Regions from separate parts of the Streptomyces sp. NPDC060184 genome, predicted to be linked through region 2. Evidence: riboswitches for the same ligand, from Rfam matches in the RefSeq annotation. Region 2 holds a riboswitch; each other region holds the start of a gene.
The links. Region 2 has a riboswitch for cyclic di-AMP ahead of ACFWEE_RS03420 (transglycosylase family protein). Riboswitches for the same ligand answer to the same signal wherever they lie in the genome.
Positions count from the first base shown of each region.

Region 1: another riboswitch for cyclic di-AMP. It lies ahead of ACFWEE_RS29630 (C40 family peptidase); the one in region 2 lies ahead of ACFWEE_RS03420 (transglycosylase family protein).
Region 3: another riboswitch for cyclic di-AMP. It lies ahead of ACFWEE_RS00065 (M23 family metallopeptidase); the one in region 2 lies ahead of ACFWEE_RS03420 (transglycosylase family protein).

Region 1 is NZ_JBHWYX010000061.1:21,845-27,202, forward strand. It holds gene ACFWEE_RS29610 (8-amino-7-oxononanoate synthase) at 1-1,079, shown strand, start outside; gene ACFWEE_RS29615 (DUF397 domain-containing protein) at 1,148-1,366, opposite strand; gene ACFWEE_RS29620 (helix-turn-helix domain-containing protein) at 1,408-2,277, opposite strand; gene ACFWEE_RS29625 (ATP-binding protein) at 2,506-2,937, shown strand; gene ACFWEE_RS29630 (C40 family peptidase) at 3,044-3,514, opposite strand; cyclic di-AMP (ydaO/yuaA leader) riboswitch at 3,543-3,621, opposite strand; gene ACFWEE_RS29635 (hypothetical protein) at 4,071-5,015, opposite strand; gene ACFWEE_RS29640 (hypothetical protein) at 5,114-5,358, opposite strand, start outside.
Region 2 is NZ_JBHWYX010000003.1:96,056-101,413, forward strand. It holds gene ACFWEE_RS03410 (cytochrome P450) at 1-1,104, shown strand, start outside; gene ACFWEE_RS03415 (transglycosylase family protein) at 1,211-2,311, shown strand; cyclic di-AMP (ydaO/yuaA leader) riboswitch at 2,601-2,783, shown strand; gene ACFWEE_RS03420 (transglycosylase family protein) at 2,787-3,515, shown strand; gene eno (phosphopyruvate hydratase) at 3,854-5,140, shown strand; gene ACFWEE_RS03430 (septum formation initiator family protein) at 5,242-5,358, shown strand, end outside.
Region 3 is NZ_JBHWYX010000001.1:18,189-23,546, forward strand. It holds gene ACFWEE_RS00055 (PrsW family intramembrane metalloprotease) at 1-1,097, shown strand, start outside; gene ACFWEE_RS00060 (aldo/keto reductase) at 1,105-2,052, opposite strand; gene ACFWEE_RS00065 (M23 family metallopeptidase) at 2,271-3,326, opposite strand; cyclic di-AMP (ydaO/yuaA leader) riboswitch at 3,338-3,490, opposite strand; gene ACFWEE_RS00070 (PP2C family protein-serine/threonine phosphatase) at 3,826-4,953, opposite strand.

The DNA of each region.
Region 1 (5,358 bases), on a different contig from region 2:
CGCTGCGCCCGCGACCTGCCGGAACCGAGGTACTGGACCTCGCGAGCAACGACTACCTCGGGCTCACCCGGCACCCCGAGGTGACCGGGGCGGCGGCCGGGGCGGCCCGGAAGTGGGGTGCGGGCGCCACGGGCTCACGCCTGGTCACCGGCTCCACCGACCTCCACGCGGAACTCGAAAGCGAACTCGCCGACTTCTGCGGCTTCGAGGCAGCCCTGGTGTTCTCCTCCGGCTACGCGGCGAACCTGGCCGCGCTCACCGCTCTCTCCCGCGCCGACGGCCTCATCGTCTCCGACGCGGCCAACCACGCCTCGATCGTGGACGGTTGCCGACTGGCCCGCGCGCGGACCGAGGTGGTGGCGCACGCCGACCCCGAGGCGGTCCGCAAGGCGCTGGAGTCCCGCACCGGACCGGCGCTGGTGGTCTCCGACTCGGTCTTCTCCGTCGACGGGGACGCCGCCCCGCTCGCCGCCCTCGCCGCCGTCTGCCGGAGCACGGGCGCCGGACTGGTCGTCGACGACGCGCACGGTCTCGGGGTGCTCGGAGCGGGCGGCCGGGGCGCCCCGGCCGCCTGCGGGCTGGCGGGCGACGAGGGGCTGGTGGCCACGCTCACCCTCTCCAAGTCCCTGGGCAGCCAGGGCGGCGCGATCCTGGGACCCGCGTCGGTGATCCGTCATCTCGTCAACACGGCCCGTACGTTCATCTTCGACACCGGGCTGGCACCCGCCTCCGCCGGGGCCGCGCTCGCGAGCCTCGCGGTGCTGCGCAGGGAGCCGGAACGCGCCGTCCGGGTGCGCGAGGTCGCCACCCGGATGTACGAGCGGCTGACTGCGGAGGGGCTGAGTGCGGCCCGCCCGGACGCCGCCGTCGTCTCCGTGCGGGCGCCTTCCCCCGAGTCGGCGGTCCGCTGGGCGGCGGACTGCCGGGAGGCCGGCCTCGCGGTGGGATGCTTCCGCCCGCCGTCGGTCCCGGACGGCGTCTCGCGCCTGCGGCTCACCGCCCGGGCCGACCTGACGGACGACCGCGTCGACACCGCCCTGGACACGATCGTCCGTACGGCTCCGAGGGGCACCGCCTGACCGGAGAGCGGAGGCCCGCCCGGGGCGCCGCGGCCGGTGCGCTCGCGGCGGTCCCGGGTCCGGTGCGCTCAGCCCCGCGCCCCGTCCGTGCCGGGGTCCTGGAGACCGGACACGAACGCGCTCCAGGCGGGTGCGGAGAAGGACAGACGGGCCCGGTCCACGTCCTTGGAATCGCGCACGGAGAGCAGGGTCGGTCCGACTACCGCCGTCTCCACGCAGTTGTTCATACCGGTGCTGCGACTGCTGCGGCGCCACGGGACGGCGGGCGGTGCCGGGCGTTCGGGCATGGTGCTCCTTCGGGTCGGTGGACGCTGCCGGGCCGACGGCGCTACGCGCGGCCCGCGTCCTGGCGGCCGATCGCCGTGATGAGGTCCCGCGACCGCTCGGGCGAGAGTGCGCGTTCCCGCATGGTGCGGAAGGCGGAACCGTACGCCTCCAGATCTTCTTTCCGCTCCAGATAGTGACTACGCGTCAAGTGGTCGAGAACGACCACATCCAGAGCCGAAGTTGTCGGAAAAGAGAAGATGACGAAGGGGCCGGTCAGTCCGACGTACCCACCGGCGCTGAACGGAACCAACTGGATCTCCACGTGCGGAAGTTCCGACATGTGCGCGAGATGGTCGAGCTGGGCGCGCATCACGCGCCGCCCGCCCACCTCGCGCCGCAGCACCGCCTCGTCGAGCACGGCGGTGAGCCGGAGCGGGGCCTCGCACCGCAGCACCGACTGGCGGGCGAGCCGTACCTCGACCAGGGCGTCCAGATGGTCCCCCGCTATGCCGTCCAGTGCGGACTCGGTGACCGACCGCGCGTAGTCGGCGGTCTGGAGCAGTCCGGGGACCACCGAGGTCTCCAGCGTCCTCGCGGTCTCGGCCTGCGCCTCCAGAGCGATGAAGTCGCGGTACTGCGGCGGAATGACGCCCCGGTAGGCGTGCCACCAGCCCGTGTCCCGGCCGTCCGCCGACCCGGCCAGTGCCGAGAGGAGGGTGCGCAGTTCGGGATCGACGACGGCGTACGCGTCGAGCAGCCGGCCGACGTCGGCCGGGGACACGCCGCTCGCGCCCGTCTCGATCCTGCTCACCTTCGACTGGTGCCAGCCGAGCAGCGAGGCCGCCTGTTGGCTGGTGAGTCCCGACGAGTGGCGCAGACTCCTCAGCTCTTCCCCGAGTTTGCGACGGCGCACGACGGGGCCGTTGCCCATTCCGGTCTCCTTCCGCCGGGCGCGGCACGGCCGACCGCTCCGTCGGCCGACCTGGAAGCCAGTGTGCCGAATGTTCGAGCTCCGGTGAGCCGGAGTTCACCGCATTGAGCGATAGATATATGCATATCTCGGCAGATCGTGCTTGCGCGGGGTCCGGCGGTGGCACTCTGGCGCCAGGCACAATCCGGGCCGATAGGGGTCGGCCGGGCGGAAAGGGACGGCGTCGCCATGGCAGATCATCAGGAAGCACATGTCACCCTGCCGAGCGATCCGGTGTCGGTGTCCGCGGCCCGCAGACACGTGGCCCGCGTACTCGCGGAGTGGGGCATGCGCGACGACACGGAGGACACCGGGACGATCCTGCTGATCGTCTCGGAGCTCGCGACCAACGCGGTCCTGCACACACTCGGCCAGTCGCCCACGTTCACGGTGCGGCTGGTGCTCGACCGGGACGAGGAACTGAGGCTGGAGGTGACGGACAGCCACCCCCGGTGGCCCAGAAGGCTGCCCCCGGCCGTACAACGGGACAACGGGCGCGGCCTGGCGATCATCCGGGTCCTGGCCAGGGAGTGCGGCGGCCGGTTCGGCGTCACTCCGACCGAGGACGGCGGCAAGACCGTGTGGGTCGTGCTGCCGTGGTCCGTACCGGTGCGGGGCTGACGCCGCACCCGGCCCGGACGGGGCGGCCGTGCGACCCGGCGGGGTCGTCGCGCGTCGCCGCGTCCGGGCCGGGCGCCGCACACCGGCGGCACGGGCCCGGTGTACGTCAGCGCACCCGTCCGTACCAGACCCGCTTCGTCCAGATCCGCTCCAGCCGCACCACGGCACCGGTCTTCGGGGAGTGCCAGATCTTGCCGTTTCCGGCGTAGATGCCCACGTGGTACACGCTGCGACCGCTGTGGAAGAAGACCAGGTCGCCCCTCCTGCGCTGCGAGGAGGTGATGTGGCGCGTCTTGTTGTACTGCTGCTGCGCCGTGCGGGGCAGCTTCTTGCCGACCCGCTTGAACGAGTAGAGCGTCAGCCCGGAGCAGTCGAACCGCCGGGGGCCGGTGGCGCCCCACTGATAGGGGGAGCCCTTCTTGGACGCGGCGACCCGGAGCGCCTTCGTCGACTGGGCGGCGGCCTCGGCGTCGGAGACCAGGCCGGGGGCCAGCATGGTCGAGCTGAGGGCCAGAGTGAGGACCGAGGCCGTACCGGCCCGGGTGAGCAGAGACGGGACATGAACCTGCGCAGTCATGCGCAACCCTTCGTCAGCCGCCTGTGAAAGATGACCTGTCGGGTTCGGGCTGGCGAAGTCGCCCGGCCGCATGTCGCGGCTTCACCCCGAGGGACGGCCGGTTGCCCGGTCGGCCCGTAGTGCTCGGGTCCTCCACTCCTGCCGATCCACTCCTGTCGACCCGTCATCCGCTCGGCGGCAGGACTCGGCGTCCGCGCGGACCGCCCCGTCGGGGTGGCGGGGGCTTGTCGTCCCAGGGATCTTGACCCAGGCCGTGCGGGATTTTCGAGGTGGCAGAGGAGGTGAGGACGGTCGGCCGACGTTGCGCCGGGAGAGTGGGGGAGCGTCCGGCGCGGCCGGGGGCGCGCACCCCGGGCGCCTCCACCGCGGCTGCGCAGTGCGGTACTTGGGGCACGGGGAGGGCACCGGGGAGCGCAAATCGGGAGGGAGGCCCGGCGGGCCGAAACCCTGCGCCGAACGGGCGGAAAATCGGAAATTCATCACGGGCGTGTCGCCGGAAGCGGAGAAACGGCTCCGGTCCGGCCCGGATCCCGTGCGGGGTCGCCGTCGCCGAGTCCTACGGGGTCCTCCGGCGGATCGGGTGGCCGTCCGGGCCGGCGGTGAGCCAGGACCCGTCCCCGAGCGGCTGGATGTCGTAGGGATTCTCGCCGTGTGCGTCGAAGACGCCTCGGACCTCGCCGGTCCGCGCGTCGACGCGGGTGTGGCGGAACCACTCCTCCATGTCCTCGGTCTCGCCGACGACGGTGACGACGACGGTGTCCGGGTCCAGGTAGCCGCCGCTCCACTCCACGAAGACCTCGTCCGGATCGTGCCCGAGGGCCTCGACGGAGAGGGAGAACGTCACTTCGCCGCCGGGGTACGCGTGGACGGCCATGTCGGTCTGGGAGTGGTCGACCGTCATGAAGTGCCGCCCGTCCGGCGACAGACCGATGAGAACCCTGTCGTCCCAGGGATAGCGGAAGAGGTTCATCCGCCCACCCGACACCGACGCCCGGTGGATGACCGATCCGTCCTGTCCCTCGCCCACGTCGAGGAGGACTTCGCCGCTCGCCCGGTGCGCGAGCTGGGTACCACCGTGCCCGACCGTGTCCAGATCCGCCTGCCCGAGTACCGCTCCGGTTCCCGCGTCCAGGGCGACCCACTGGTCCGGGCGGTCGCGCCCGGCCATGGCGTCGGGCCGGTAGACCCAGACCGTGAGTCCGTCGGACGAGAGGGCGCAGCCGGGGCGGTGCCCGAACCGCTCGTCCGACTCGGGTTCGAACTCCGACCGCCAGAGTTCGGTCCCCGCGGCCGTTACGCAGACGGCAGCGCTCAGAGTCGTGTAGAAGACCTGATGAAGGCCGGTGGGAGCGGTGTGCTCGACGACCTCGTCCCCGGCCGACGGCCGGAAGACCCTGGCGGGCGACAGAGCACCCCAGGCGTCGGCGGTCGGCTCGTAGGCGCATATGTCCCCGCCGACGAGCCGGGTGAGGGGCCGCAGGGGCCCGGTGGAGCGATTCATGTTCAGGAGCGTACGGAACATGATCGGCCGACATCGCCGTGGCCGGGGCCGGGGCCGAGGCGGGGGCGCCGGTCGCCTTCCGGCGCGGACCGGGCCCGTCAACTCGCTCTCCCGGGCGGTACGGAGACCCGCCCCGCCCGCCGCTCCCCGTCCAGCGCGCGCAGCGCCCGGGCCAGCGTGGCCGCGTGGATCCGGTCCTCGCCGCGCTCGTGCATCAGCGCCAAGGCGTCCCGCAGTGTCGCGGCGTGCGAGGCCAGCGCCTGGGCGGCCCGCAGCGCCGCGTAGGTGTCGCTGCCCCGGGCCGGGTTGATCCGGCCCACCTGGTCGAGGACGGCGAGGTAAC
Region 2 (5,358 bases):
GACAACCGGCTCTCCAAGAACCCGGTCCACCACGCCGGGTCCGCGCACGCCAAGGGGAAGACGGGGATCCCGGGGGAGCGCAAGGCCGAGCTGATGACCCATCTGCTCAACATCGACCCGCCCGACCACACCCGGCTGCGCCGGCTCGTGTCGAAGGCGTTCACCCCGCGCCGGGTCGCGGAGTTCGCGCCCCGCGTGCAGGAGCTGACGGACCGGCTCATCGACCGGTTCGTGGCCGCGGGCTCCGCCGACCTCATCCACGACTTCGCGTTCCCGCTCCCCATCTACGCCATCTGCGACCTGCTCGGAGTGCCCGAGGAGGACCAGGACGACTTCCGGGACTGGGCGGGGATGATGATCCGCCACGGCGGCGGGCCGCGCGGCGGAGTGGCGCGTTCGGTGAAGCGGATGCGCGCCTACCTCGCCGAACTCATCCACCGCAAGCGGGAGGACCCGGGCGACGACCTGATCTCCGAACTCATCCGGACCAGCGACCACGGCGAGCACCTGACGGAGAACGAGGCCGCCGCGATGGCCTTCATCCTTCTCTTCGCGGGTTTCGAGACCACCGTCAACCTCATCGGCAACGGCACCTACTCGCTGCTCCGCCACCCCGGGGAGCGCGCCCGCCTCGAAGCGTCCCTGGCGGCGGGGGAGGAGCAGCTGCTCGCCACCGGCATCGAGGAACTGCTCCGCTTCGACGGCCCGGTGGAGCTGGCCACCTGGCGGTACGCCACCGAACCGCTGACCGTCGGCGGCGAGGAGATCGCGGCCGGCGACCCCGTGCTCGTGGTGCTCGCGGCGGCCGACCGCGACCCCGCGCGCTTCGAGGACCCCGACCGGCTGGACCTCGCGCGGCGTGACAATCAGCACCTCGGCTACGGCCACGGCATCCACTACTGCGTGGGTGCGCCGCTGGCCCGGCTGGAGGGCCGGACGGCCCTCGCGACCCTGCTGAGGCGCCTTCCTGACCTGCGTCTTGCGGGAGAAAGCACCGATTTGCGGTGGCGCGGCGGGCTCATCATGCGTGGACTGCGCACCCTTCCCGTGGAGTTCACGCCGGGCCCGGCGCTCTACGGAAGTGACGCTCCGTCAACACTGTGATGTTCACGTGATCTGCGAGGCATCGACTTGTGACGCACGTTCGAGTCCCGCTAGGTTCACGGTTCGACGCATCAGTTCACCCGTCAGTCACACGGAAGGCACTCCCATGGGCTCCGCGAACGGCAGACACCGCCGCCCTCGCCAGGCACCCGCCATCGTCGTCGCAGCCGGCGTGACAGGCTCCGCCCTCGCGATTCCGCTCCTCGCCGCGGGCAGCGCCGGCGCCGCGGACACGACCACCTGGGACAAGGTCGCCGAATGCGAGAGCGGCGGCACCTGGAGCGCCGACTTCGGCAACGGTTACTACGGCGGACTGCAGTTCTCCCAGGAGACCTGGGCGGCCTACGGCGGTACGGAGTACGCGCAGCGCGCGGATCTCGCGAGCCGCACCCAGCAGATAGCCGTGGCGGAGAAGGTCCTCGACGCCAAGGGCCCGCAGGCGTGGCCCGGGTGCGCGGTGATCTCCGGCCTCGCTCCCGCAGGCTCGCTCATCGGGGTGGACCCGGGTTCCGTCTCCGCGGCGGACGCGGGCGCCTCGGCGGGCACGATCCCGGACGCGGGCGGCGCACCCGCCTCGACCGGCGCCACCGGGTCGCAGGACACGTCGGACGCGACCGGTGCCTCCGGCTCGAACGGCACGACCGGTTCGACGGGCTCGACCGGCAGCAGCGCCACGCCGAGCCCCGACGCCTCCGCCACCCCCTCGCCCTCCGGCTCGGCCACCCCGGGCAGCACCACCCCCGGCAAGGGCGGGGCGAAGGGCGGCGCGACGGCGGGTACGAGCGACAGCGCGACGGACGCGGCGACCGGTGACACCGCGACGGGCGGCAAGCACCGCGGCACGCCCGACCCGGACGAGGCCGCCGCCGACGCCTCGCGCGAGTCCGGCCGGCACGCCTCGCGCGGCGACAGCGACGCGCGCGACGACGCGGCGCTCGCGACGGACGGGACGTACACGGTCCAGTCCGGCGACAACCTCTGGGCGATCGCCGACGCCCAGCACCTGACGGACGGCTGGACCGAGCTCTACCAGGCCAACGAGGACGTGATCGGCTCGAACCCCGACCTGATCCTGCCGGGCCAGGAGCTCGACCTGTCCACGCAGACGGCCACCGGAGGGACGTCGACCGCCTCCACGGAGAGCGCGACCACTTCCGACACGCCGGAGACCGTTCCCGACACGGCGGAGACCGCCCCCGCCAACTGATCAAATTCGGGAAAACCGCCCGAAAAGAGGGGCAGTTAAGGGGCCTATGTCCGCTTTTGCGAAAGTGAGACATGGGTCTCTTCGCTGTTTGGGCGTGTCGCGGTCACGGGGGTTCGCAGATGTCCGCTTTGACCTGCGGAAACGGTTATTCAGGCGTGGCCAGTAAGGTCTGATTGTCTGATATGTCCATCATTGAATGTGGGGGTTCCCTCTGTTTACGGTCAGAGCCGCTCGCACCGCGGGCCCCGTCGACCGTCACGCCGAATCCTGCCGTCGGTCGAAGGGAACAGACGCGAAAGCGCCGTAGGCAGGAGCGGGGGACCCAGGTAAGCCGCCGGAATCGGACGGCCCGTCGGAAACGACGGGCGGGCCGGGACCAGCTAGGGGTGAAGCCACACGCAAGGACGTGTGGCCGGGCAACTCATTGGCCCGAACCCGACAGCTCACCTCGCAGGCGTCGGTGAGGAGATCTTCCATGCTGCTGTCCAGCAAGGGTAAGCACCGCCGTTCGTCCAAGGCCGTCCGTGTGGCCACGCTCGCCGGCGTCGCCGGTGCCGCCATCGCCCTCCCGCTGATGGGCGCCACCAACGCCTCCGCCGCCTCCGTCGCCACCTGGGACGCCGTCGCCCAGTGCGAGTCCGGTGGCAACTGGTCCATCAACACCGGCAACGGCTACTACGGCGGTCTGCAGTTCTCGCAGTCCAGCTGGGCCGCCGCCGGCGGTACGAAGTACGCCCCCCGCGCCGACCTGGCCACCAAGGAGCAGCAGATCGCCACCGCCGAGGTGCTGCTCGACATGCAGGGTCCGGGCGCCTGGTCCTGCGCCGGTGCCGGCAACCTCACCAACGACGGTGTGGACCCGGGCGTCGACACGGGCTCCTCCTCCGCGAGCACCGACACCTCCGCGAGCACCTCGACCGACAGCGCCTCCTCGGCCCAGTCGGACCGTTCCACCGACGCGCAGGCCGCCTCCCGCAGCGAGGAGCGTCCCGCCGCCGAGAAGTCCGAGACCGTCACCACGCCCACCGGCGACAAGGTCGAGAAGGGCGACGGCGAGTACAAGGTCGTCGCCGGTGACACCCTCAGCACCATCGCCGAGAAGCAGGGGGTCAAGGGCGGCTGGCAGAAGCTGTTCAAGCTGAACCACGACATCGTCGAGGACGCCGACCTCATCTTCCCGGGTCAGCAGCTCCACCTGAAGTAGTCACGAACCTCTCCTCCCCGGAACGGGGGTGTCCGGCGGCACCCCTTTCCCACTCCCTGGCCCGGCGCGCACTCCCCCCGCACGCCGGGCCAGGGCCTTTTCCGGCACGCGCCGTCCGCGCGGCGGCCCCGGAGGAGAAGGAGAAGGGGCTCCCTTTTCCGGACGTACGGCAGACCGCCGGACGCCGTACCGCCGCACGTTATGTTCCGTACGGAAACAATGTGTAGGCTCGCCGTGTCACTGGACGGACGGTCGGCTGGCCGATGTCCTGTGTCCGGTTAGGCTCTAGTCGCAAGGCTCAAGAGCCCCGCACAGTCAGCGTCACATCCCAGAAGGAGATGCTCGTGCCGTCCATCGACGTCGTCGTAGCCCGGGAAATCCTCGACTCGCGGGGTAACCCCACGGTCGAGGTCGAAGTTGGTCTCGACGACGGCAGCACGGGCCGTGCTGCCGTTCCGTCCGGCGCCTCCACCGGCGCTTTCGAGGCCGTCGAGCTTCGCGACGGTGACCCCAAGCGTTACCTGGGCAAGGGTGTCGAGAAGGCCGTCCTCGCCGTCATCGAGCAGATCGGCCCGGAGCTCGTCGGCTACGACGCCACCGAGCAGCGCCTGATCGACCAGGCGATGTCCGACCTGGACGCCACGGAGAACAAGGGCTCGCTCGGCGCCAACGCCATCCTCGGCGTCTCGCTGGCCGTCGCGCACGCCGCCTCCGAGGCCTCCGACCTCCCGCTCTTCCGCTACCTCGGCGGCCCGAACGCGCACCTGCTGCCCGTTCCGATGATGAACATCCTCAACGGTGGGTCGCACGCCGACTCCAACGTCGACATCCAGGAGTTCATGATCGCCCCGATCGGCGCGGAGTCCTTCTCCGAGGCCCTTCGCTGGGGTGCCGAGACGTACCACACGCTGAAGAAGGTCCTCAAGACCAAGGGCCTCTCCACCGGCCTCGGCGACGAGGGCGGCTTCGCCCCGAACCTCGAGTCCAACCGCGCCGCCCTCGACCTCATCGTCGAGGCCATCAAGGAGGCCGGCTTCGTCCCCGGCCGCGACATCGCGCTCGCGCTCGACGTCGCCGCGTCCGAGTTCTACAAGGACGGCACGTACGAGTTCGAGGGCAAGTCCCGCTCGGCCGCCGAGATGACCGAGTACTACGAGGAGCTCGTCTCCGCGTACCCGCTGGTCTCCATCGAGGACCCGCTGTACGAGGACGACTGGGCCGGCTGGAAGGTCATCACCGACAAGCTCGGCTCCAAGGTCCAGATCGTCGGCGACGACCTCTTCGTGACCAACCCCGAGCGCCTCGCCCGCGGCATCGAGGAGGGCTCGGCCAACGCCCTGCTCGTCAAGGTCAACCAGATCGGTTCGCTGACCGAGACCCTGGACGCCGTCGAGCTCGCCCAGCGCAACGGCTTCAAGTGCATGATGTCCCACCGTTCCGGTGAGACCGAGGACGTCACCATCGCCGACCTCGCCGTCGCCGTGAACTGCGGCCAGATCAAGACCGGCGCCCCGGCCCGCTCGGACCGCGTCGCCAAGTACAACCAGCTGCTGCGCATCGAGGAGATCCTCGACGACGCCGCGGTGTACGCCGGCCGCTCGGCGTTCCCCCGCTTCAAGGGCTGATCCGCGGCCCGCGAGGGCCCGCTCCACCAGCCTCCGTCCGTCCCCGCACTCGGTCCCGTACCGTGTGCGGGGACGGACGTGCGTGACGGGGAGGCATGAACATGGCCGTGAAGGACCGCGACCGGTTCTCCACCGCGACCAGGCTGCGGCTGCTCGGCGAGCAGACGGCGGCCCGCGTCTACCGCTCCCAGAACCGCCGCCAGGCCCACCGCTCCCGG
Region 3 (5,358 bases), on a different contig from region 2:
TGGGCGCCACGGTCGTCGCGCCGATCGTCGAGGAGAGCGCCAAGGGCGCCGCCGTGCTGATGCTCTTCCTGTTCCGCAGAAGGGAGTTCAGCGGGGTCGTCGACGGGATCGTGGCGGCGGGCTTCACCGCGACCGGGTTCGCGTTCAGCGAGAACATCCTCTATCTCGGCAGTGCCTTCGGCGAGGACCGGCAGCTGGGGACGGTGGGAATCGCCTCGGTGACGGTCGGCACCTTCTTCGTGCGGATCGTCCTGTCGCCCTTCGCGCACCCGGTGTTCACCACACTCACGGGCATCGGCTTCGGCCTGGCCGCCGCCGGGCGGCTCCGCAGGGCCGGCCGGATCGCGCTGCCGGTGCTGGGGCTGCTGCTGGCGATGGGCATGCACGCCCTGTGGAACGGTTCGGCGACCTGGCGTCCGTACGGCTTCTACCTGGTCTACGGCGTCTTCATGATGCCCGTGTTCGGGCTGCTGACCTGGCTGGCGATCTGGTCGCGCAGACGGGAACTGCGGACGCTCACCGCCGAGTTCCCGGCGTACGCGGTGGCCGGCTGGCTCACTCCGGCCGAGCCGCTCGCGCTGGGCTCGATGCGTGCCCGGGGCATGGCGCGCGACCTGGCGCGGCACTGGCACGGGGCGTCGGACCGGGCCAGGGGCCGGGCGGCGGCCCGTGCCGTCGCGGAGTACGAGTCGTTCGCGACCTCGCTGGCCGCGCTGCGGCGGGACGCCCGGCGCGGTGCGGTGGGCGCCGACTTCGCGGCGCGCGAACAGGAGTTGCTGCACCACCTGTGGGAGCGCCGCGAGGTCGCCGCCCCCGCGCTGAGCCAGGCGGCCCGCAGCGTGTTCCGCCCCGCCGTCCACCGCCCGGTGCCCGTCCCGTACGGCGCCGGAGCCCACACGGCGCATGGCGCACATGGTGCGCACGCGGGACACCGGGCGCACGGAGCCCACGCGGCGCACGGGGCCCACGCGGCCCGGGGGTACGCGCCCCCGGCCCCCGCCCCCGCCCCGGCCCCGGCCCCGGCCCCGGCCAACGAACAGCCGCCTCCGCACCGGCAGTACGGCGGGCACAACCCCTATCTGCATCCGCCGCAGTAAGGCGTGCTCAGGCGGAGGCTTCGGTGAGCCGGTCCAGTTCCTCGTCGGTCAGCGCGAGGTCGGCGACCGCGAGCAGCGCGGGGAGCTGTTCGGGCGTGCGCGCCGAGGCGATCGGTGCCACGACCGTGGGGCGGGACGCGAGCCAGGCCAGCGCGACGGTGGCGATCTCGGCCCCGTGCGCCTCGGCGACGGCGTCGAGCGCGCTCAGCACCTTCCGCCCCCGCTCGGAGTCCAGGTGCGCGCCGGCCTTCTCGGCGCGGGCGCTCTCCACCCGGGTACCGGGGCGGTACTTGCCGGTGAGGAAGCCGGATGCCAGCGCGGAGTACGGGACCGCGCCGAGACCGGTCTCGGCGGCGAGGTCCTGCGCGGGACCCTCGTAGGTGGCGCGGGAGACCAGGTTGTAGTGCGGCTGGAGGGCGACGTAACGGGCCAGTCCCTCGCGCTCGGAGAACGCGAGGGAGGCGCGCAGGCGCTCGGGGCTGATGTTGGAGGCGCCGATCTCGCGGACCTTGCCCTCCTTCACCAGCTGGTCGAGGGTGGTGACGATCTCCTCCACCGGGACGCTCTCGTCGTCGTAGTGCGTGTAGTAGAGGTCGATGTAGTCGGTGTCGAGGCGCCGCAGCGACTCCTCCACCGCGCGCCTGACGGTGGCGGGTGCGAGCCCCCGGTACTCGGGGTGGGCACCGGCCTTGGTGGCGACGACGACGTCCGCGCGGTTGCCGCGGGACTTGAGCCACGCGCCGATGAGCGTCTCGGACTCGCCGCCCTGATTGCCGGGGGCCCAGGCCGAGTACGCGTCGGCGGTGTCGACGAAGTTGCCGCCGGCCGCGGTGTAGGCGTCGAGGACCGCGAAGGACTGCGCCTCGTCGGCGGTCCAGCCGAAGACGTTGCCGCCGAGGGCGAGGGGGAAGACCTCGGCACCGGCCGTGCCGAGCTTGCGGAGAGATGAAGTCATGAACGGTTCAACGGACCGGACGGAGGCCCGTATTCCGGTACAGCTCCGCTCGTGATCCCGGTACGGCTCCGATCGTGGCCGGCCCCGCCGGAGGCGCGCTCCTCGCGGGTACGCGGCGTCCGTGCTCCGGGGGGAGGGAGAACCGGCAGCCCTGACGTCCTGGGGGGGGGAAGAGCGGCAGGGCTGCCGGGGTTCGGTGGGCTCGGGGACGCGGAGCGTCAGACCGCGAGGCCCTTGTCGGTCAGCCAGGCCATCGGGTCGATGCCGGTGCCGTCCGGGGTGTGGACTTCGAGGTGGAGGTGCGGGCCGGTGACGTTGCCGGTGGCTCCGACGCGGCCGATGGTGTCGCCGGTGCTGACCTGCTGGCCGACGACCACGTCCATGGAGGACTGGTGGCAGTACCAGATCTCCGTACCGTCGTCGAGCTCCAGGACCGTGCGGTACCCGTACGAGCCCGACCAGCCCGCGGACTTGACCGTTCCGCCGTGCACGGCCTTGACCGGGGTGCCGGTCGGCGCGGCGAAGTCGAGCCCGGTGTGCTGCCCGGAGGCCCACATCGTGCCGGCCTCGCCGAAGGTGGAGGTGATCGTGTACGAGGAGGTGGGGAGCGCGTAACTGGCGGCGAGCTTGGCGAGCCTCTCGGCCTCGGCCTTCTTCGCCGCGGCCTCCTCGGCCGCCTTCTTCTCCGCGGCGGCCTTCGCCTCCGCCTCGCCCTGCTGCTTCTTCGCCTCGGTGGCGGCCTTGGTGGCTGCCGCCGCTTCCTCGGCCGCCTTCGCGTCCGCGTCGGCGGCGGACCGCTGCTGCTCGGCCTGCTGGAGGATGCGGGCGCGCAGGGCCTCACCCGCGTCGGTGGCACCCTGCTCGGTCTCGGCCGTGGTGAGCCCGGCCGTGGTGAACGGCGCGGCCGACACCACCGGCTCGGGGGTGTCGTCGGACTCGACCGCGGTGATCAGAGCGCCCAGCCCGGGGACGGACTTGGCATCCGGAAGGTTGTCCGCGAGCGAATCGGGAAGAGAGATGGAGACCGGCGGCTTGCTCTGCGCGGTGGCCATGCCGCCCGCACCGACAGCCGCGATGACGCCGACCCCGAGGACGGTGGAACTACGCGCGAGACCGCGCTGCTTGGCCACACGGTGCCGGCCGCGTACGGGGCGGAGGGAATCCTCGGTGGGGTTCCATTCCTCCCACGCCTTGTCGGAGTCGCCGGGGGAACCGAAACCGTCGAGCGTGGCAGAAGGTGACGGGGCTTCGGGGGCAGGCTGGTTGGACGCCACGGAGGCGCACTCCTTTCCTTCCTTCTCGCCTACCGGGTTAGCTGACGGGTTCGGAGCAGGAAGGTCTCCTACGGGCGCCTGACGTCTCCGAGGAGACACAGGTGTCCGATTCACCCCAAGAAGTGGTTCCCCGGTTCCCTTGCGGAATTCGGCGCTCGCGCACGGCGCCGTCTCTGACGACGGCTGGGACGACCGCGCTGCGTTATCGAACGTTAATAGACAGACGGCTCCGATTCCAAGCTGTTCCCCTTGATCATTCCCACTTCGGGGCGGGATTTACCAGGGCATATCACCACTCATCAGGGCGACTTACGGACAGCCGGAGCGCCCCCGCTTTTCTGACGGTGTGTCATATGTTATCGAGCGGCACCGCTCTGCTACGGACCGTCGCCGCGTCCGCCCGACGGGCCGGGGCGCACCCCGGGAAAACCACGGGAGGGGTCGGGAGAACCACGGGCCGGCTCGGGGAAGCCCCGGGGCGACGGCCGGCGGGCCCGCGTCAGCCGTTCCCGCGGCCCACGATCGGCACGGTGGTCCGGCGCTCCGGCTGGTCCTCCGCCGGCCGGGCGACCGCCAGCAGCGCCAGGTCGTCCGTCGAGCGGCCACCGGTGTGCAGCCGGACGTCGTCGGTGAGCGCCGTCAGCAGCTCGTCGGGGCCGGGGAAGATCCGCCCGCGCAGCCGCTCCGCCGGGTCGTAGAACACACCCGCCCGGTCGCGCGCCTCGGAAAGCCCGTCCGTGTAGGTCAACAGCGTCGCGCCCGGCGGGAGTTCCCACTCGTCCACCCGGTCCGGCCAGGCGCCCAGCGCCATGCCGAGGGGCAGCGCGGGCATGCTCGGCCGCAGCACGTCCAGCGCCCCTCCGGCATGGAGCAGCAGGGGCTCGGGGTGCCCCCGGTTGACGATCCGCAAGGTCGCCGAGCCCTCCGGGACCTCGGCGAGCACCGCGGTGACGAACCCCTCCACCGGGTCCAGCCCGCCGCGCCGCGCGGCGTCCCTGGCCAGGGCACGTTCCAGCCGCTGCGCCACCCCCTCCAGCGTCTCCTCCTGCTCGGCGGCCTCCCGGAAGGCGCCGATGATCACCGCCACCGCCTCGACCGCGTCGAGCCCCTTGCCGCGTACGTCACCGAGCACGAGGCGTACGCCGTACGGGGTGTCCGCGACGGCGAAGAGGTCGCCGCCGACGTACTCGTCCGCCTGCGCCGCCTCGTAGCGCGCGGCGACATGGAGCCCGCCGACCCGGTCGGCGGGGACGGGCAGCACCGCGCGCATGGCCGTCTCCGCGATGATCCGGGCCGAGGCGAGCTGCTCGTTGCCGCGCCGTACGACCCCGTTGATGACGAGCGCGAGCACGGCCGCGGTGAAGACGGTGAGCGTCTCGATGACGGGGACGATCTGCCCGATGGTGCCCACGTACACCCGCATCGCGATGACGGCGGCGAGCGAGGCGACACCGATCCGGATGGTTCCGGCCCGGGAGGCGAACGGCGCGGCGATCAGGGGGGCGGCGACGAACAGGGGCACCGCCGTGAAGCGGGGCGGTGAGGCGATGTCGAAGACGAGTCCGCCGGCGATGAGCAGGGCAGGCAGCATCCGCACGAAACGCCGGGCGCCCACACCCCCGGCCATCCAGCCATGCTCGTACAGCGGTTTCCCCACCTCTGCGCTTCTCCTGCCCTGTCCCGCCACGGCTGCGGAACCTACCGCGCCCTGCCCAGGCTGGCCCGAACCGCGCCGCGCGGCGACCCCTCGTCGTCCATAGGGGGGAGCGCACGACTCCCTTTCGAGCGCCCCCCAGCGCCGGTGTACGCCGGGTGGTCAGGACCGGCGAGGCGACGAGTTCCGCGCACGGCGACCCCGGCGCCGCGCACGGAAGCGGCGGAGCGGCTGCCCCGGACGTCCGGGCGCACGTCCACACGTTCGGCCGGACGGCACGGACCGCGCAGGCGTGCGAGACATTTCCTGGATGGACCAGTTCATGCCCGGTCCGGCAGATCGTTACGCCCGGGGACCGCGTCCACGACCGCACACGGG